One region of the Vibrio sp. KMM 9700 genome, then DNA from elsewhere that is predicted to be linked to it. Evidence: riboswitches for the same ligand, from Rfam matches in the RefSeq annotation. Region 1 holds a riboswitch; the other holds the start of a gene.
What was found. Region 1 has a riboswitch for thiamine pyrophosphate ahead of thiC (phosphomethylpyrimidine synthase ThiC). Riboswitches for the same ligand answer to the same signal wherever they lie in the genome.
Positions count from the first base shown of each region.

Region 1 (2,466 bases):
CAAATCTCTCTAAAGTTTTGATATAAAAAGCTTTCATTGTGATGCGCTAAACACCACTTGGCGATAATCGAACCGCCACGCGATACAATCCCAGTCACACGCTGCGCAGTTAGTGGAATATGATGTAAACGTAGCCCTGCATGAATGGTAAAATAATCCACCCCTTGTTCGGCTTGTTCAATCAAGGTATCACGCATCACTTCCCAGCTTAGGTTTTCCGCGACGCCATTGACCTTCTCTAGCGCTTGATACATAGGCACTGTACCAATCGGAACGGGACTATTACGTAAAATCCACTCACGAGTCTCGTGAATATAACGTCCGGTGGATAAGTCCATGACAGTATCTGCGCCCCAATGCGCTGCCCAGACGAGTTTCTCAACTTCTTCTTCAATCGAAGAGGAAACAGAAGAATTACCAATATTAGCATTCACTTTGATAAGGAAGTTGCGTCCGATGATCATCGGCTCAGATTCGGGATGATTGATATTCGATGGGATAATCGCACGTCCCATAGCCACTTCTTGACGTACAAATTCAGCAGTGATTTGCTCAGGAATAGCTGCACCAAAAGACTCGCCAGCATGTTGTTTTAATAGGATTTCATCTTTGACTTCTTGGCGGCGTAGATTTTCACGGATGGCAATGAATTCCATTTCAGGAGTAATAATACCTTGGCGAGCATAATGCAGCTGAGTCACACATTTATTTGGCTTAGCTTTACGGATTTTTGCTAAATGCTGATATCTTAATTCATCTAACGTGTCATCTTGACGACGTGACTGAGCATAGTCCGAGCTCACTTGTTCGAGCTCAAGCGTGTCCCCTCTTTGCTCAATCCAAACTTCACGCAAACGCGGCAAACCTGAATATAAATCTACTTTATGCTCGGGATCTGTGTAAACGCCAGAAGTATCATAAACATAGATAGATTCATTGGATTCATATTTAGGATTTTCTTTGGTTCCAACTAAGGTATCTGAAAGCGTAATTTCACGCATTGGCACGCGAATCGATGGATCTGAGCCTTGAATATAGATTTTTTTTGAGTTTGGATATGGCGTAATTTGCGCTTTATCCATAAAGTCTCGCGCCTGCTGGCGTGATTGTTGACGTGTCGACATAGCATTCACCTTTTATGTTTTCTTATTGAAAATAAACGTAAAATGCTTGACGGATGTGAGGTAGAGAGAATGGTTAGAAAGATGCATCTGTACAAATCACAGATAGATCTTTTCAAGGTTATATATTCTCGTTCCCTTCGCTGGTATTAACCAGATCAGGTTCTACGGATCCCGCAATTGCGATCTCAGCCCTTAGGCACTCCGACAAGTTTTGATTAGCCTATCCGATGATAAACTAAGCTGCAAGTGATTTATTCAGCAAAACAATAAATAGCGATTAAGTTCAAACTCTTCTAATAAATATATCTCTTAGCCTTTATTCAGGATTTGAAAGCCGACCCAAGCTACCGTGATACTTAAAATTACATTTGAGAGTATATATACACCCATCTTTACAAACTCACCTTGCTGTAACATGCTGACATTATCCATAGAAAAGGTTGAAAATGTGGTTAACGCACCTAAAAATCCTAATCCTATAATTTGACGCCAAGGCTGCTCTTGGATCATTCCAGTTGCGATTGCTGCCATGAGTAAGCCCATGATAAAAGAGCCCAAAATGTTCACGAGCAAGGTACCATAAGGAAAGCCCTTACCTAATAAAGAAACCATAAGATCTGAAATCAAATAACGTGAACAGGCACCGACAGCGCCACCTATCGCGATATATGCCAAAATTGCAATTTGTCCCACAATAACACCTCTAAATTTATAATTTAAAAACCTGAGCCTAAGTTGAAATAAAAGGCATTGTCATCATCACTGAAGGCAAAGTCCATCCCAAGGCGCATCCCATAACGACGTGCGATTTTATACCTAAACCCTGCGCCATAAGCCGCTTCAACATCTTGATAAAGATCGCCAAACTCATCCGCTGCGCTGCCTATCCCAACAAAGCCAAGTAATGTCCAGCGCGTATCGAGATCCCATGAAACTTGGGTTTGTAGCGTACTCACATAATTGTCTTGATAACGGTAACGACTGATCCCACGCAAACTAATATATGGGTTAGATAAAGGTGGCAAGTTTGCTTGATCTGTTGTGAGTGACTTATAACCTGCCGCAAGACCTAATGACCAATCCTTGGCTATAGGGAAATAAGTTTGTGCATCAAGAATAAATTTTTCATATTCATAATCACTGCCAATAGCATCGCTATACCACATATAACGTCCAGCAATCGAAGTCCCTTGGGTTGGGAAAAAATAATTATTGGTCGTATCATAATTGAAAGTGATCCCGGCGCCTGATGATGTACTTTGTTCACCAAGTCGATTTTTCAAAATAAAGTCGAGCAATTGGTTATCACTACCCACTTCTATTTTCCCCCAGATCTGCGCCA
Region 1 covers NZ_CM178589.1:1,408,393-1,410,858, forward strand. The annotation lists gene thiC (phosphomethylpyrimidine synthase ThiC) at 1-1,124, opposite strand, end outside; TPP riboswitch at 1,240-1,338, opposite strand; gene crcB (fluoride efflux transporter CrcB) at 1,434-1,817, opposite strand; gene AC2VOY_RS06305 (BamA/TamA family outer membrane protein) at 1,841-2,466, opposite strand, start outside.

Region 2 (2,466 bases), on a different replicon from region 1:
CTAAATAGGTAATAATTAACAATAAATAAAGGTTTGTTTTGAATAATCCTATTGCTTCACTTGTTGTTTGCTGTTTAGAACCATCCGAGCGCCAAATCATCCGCGTTCACGAGAAAACGTTTACCTCTCAAACTGATTTTGACAATGTCTGGGAAAAGATCCCCAACCACGAAACTGTTGGTGAATGGTTTGTTGATGCGTTTGATTCCAATGGTGGCATTTTGTCCTCCAAAAATATCCAATATCGTGAGGCGATGCAGCTCCTTTCACGCAAAATGTGATAAAATTTTTGCAATCTTAATGACTTGGAAAGCCTATGCGTCAAAGTCTTACCCTACGGGCCCCACAATTAACAGATAAAGCTGCATTTTTGAGCTTTTACCAAAATTACTTGGAAAATGACCCTGAAAATGTCAGCTTTCATACCCAAGGCTTTGAAGACTTTGACAAACATATCCAATTGATCCAATTTTTAAGCCGAGGGGAACACCTCCCCAAACATGCGGTTCCTACCACCCAACTCTGGGCGTTTAATGCTGCCGGCGAAATGGTCGGAAGTCTAAGTATTCGTCATCATATCAATAACTTGTATCTTGAGAACGAAGCAGGGCACATCGGCTATGATGTCGCGCCTAAGTTTCGGGGGCATGGTTATGCTAAGATTATGCTCAAGCTCGCTCGTCTTGAGATGAAAAAGATTGGTTTAGAAAAAGTCCTGATCACCTGCCAAGATAATAATATCGCCTCAAAAAAAGTCATTTTAGATAGTGGGGGGATTTATAGTCATACCATCATGGGGCGTGTCTGCCCTTATCCTATCTCGCATTACTGGTTAAATCTTTAGATATCCGCTATTGATCTCAAAACTTTAAAATAAAAGAATAATACTTGCAGCTAAATTTTATTTAATGTTAGTCTTAAGCCAATTAGTCGGGGTGCCTAGATGATTATGGAAAATCTAGCGCTGAGATCGCTATTTGCGGACCCGTAGAACCTGATCCAGTTAAGACTGGCGTAGGAAACTAATAGCTAATAGTTTGCAACAATGGGGTGGTTTCACCATCTCACTTTGCATCTCGAGCTTGTTTCTTATGCCCTATAGGAAGAATCATGCAAGCTCAAAATCAAGCCTCTAGTTTCGACAACTCTTCTCACATTACGCCGAATGTTTTAACCATTGCCGGATCGGACTCTGGCGGCGGCGCAGGCATTCAAGCCGATATCAAAGCGATGAGCGCAACCGGCAGTTATGCGGCCTCGGTGATCACCGCATTAACGGCGCAAAATACCCAAGGCGTCAGCGGCATTTTATCGATTGAGCCTGAATTTGTGGCGAGCCAATTAGACGCTGTGTTTACGGACTTAAATATCGCAGCGGTAAAAATTGGCATGCTCAGTGATAGCAAAATCATTGAAGTTGTGGCGCAAAAGCTAAAACAATACCAACCTAAATTTGTGGTGCTTGATCCTGTCATGGTGGCAACCAGTGGTGATATGCTACTTGAGCAAAATGCTGTCACAAGTTTGATTGAGCATCTTTTGCCGCTTGCAGATTTGATCACCCCAAACCTACCAGAAGCGGCGGCGTTAACTGCGCCAAATCAAGATATTGATATCCCAACTAGCAAACAAGCGATGCGCGATCTCGTCGCTCAACTTCGTCAATTGCCTGCCAAAGCTTGCCTATTAAAAGGTGGTCACTTAGCCCGTGATGCGCAAGGCACAGATCTTCTCATTACCCCAAATCAAGTTGTTGAACTGTCTACGGCGCGAATTGAAACTGAAAATACGCACGGTACGGGCTGCTCGCTGTCATCTGCGATTGCATCTTATTTGGCTCAAGGGCTAAGTTTGCAAGATGCAATTGTTGCGGGCAAAGGCTTTTTGACCCAGGCGCTGCGTTATGCAGATGAGCTTGACGTGGGCAAAGGGCATGGGCCTGTGCATCATTTTTATGCGCAAAAGCACAGCCAAGAAAGCGATCCAAGCGCTTTGATTGATATTCAAATCTTAGATCTATAACGAGGCAGGCAAATGGATACGACAGGCCATGTCCCAACAATTCGTTTTTGCAATGCATCGCTGCGTTATACCGATGCCACAGCGCCAGTGTTTGAGAAGGTCAATCTTGAGTTCCCAGCAGGTAAATGGAGCGTCTTAGTTGGGCGTAGTGGTTGCGGTAAAACGTCACTGCTGCGTTATTTGGCTGGACTTTTAGATGACAGCCAAATCCATTGGCAAGGGCAAACTTTTATTGATGCCAATCAAGTTCAGCAGCCAAATCTCGCGCTGGCTTATATGGCGCAGCAAGACTTACTATTGCCTTGGCTGAATGTGATGGATAATTTGTGTTTAATGGCAAAGTTCACGCCAGTTGATAAAGCAAATTTTGAGAAGAAGGCTTTGGATTTACTTGAAAAAGTAGGCTTAAAAGATGCTGCAAAGCTTTATCCAAATCAGCTTTCT
Region 2 covers NZ_CM178590.1:99,714-102,179, reverse strand. The annotation lists gene AC2VOY_RS11780 (hypothetical protein) at 39-281, shown strand; gene AC2VOY_RS11775 (GNAT family N-acetyltransferase) at 317-844, shown strand; TPP riboswitch at 922-1,038, shown strand; gene thiD (bifunctional hydroxymethylpyrimidine kinase/phosphomethylpyrimidine kinase) at 1,111-2,022, shown strand; gene AC2VOY_RS11765 (ABC transporter ATP-binding protein) at 2,035-2,466, shown strand, end outside.
Region 2: another riboswitch for thiamine pyrophosphate. It lies ahead of thiD (bifunctional hydroxymethylpyrimidine kinase/phosphomethylpyrimidine kinase); the one in region 1 lies ahead of thiC (phosphomethylpyrimidine synthase ThiC).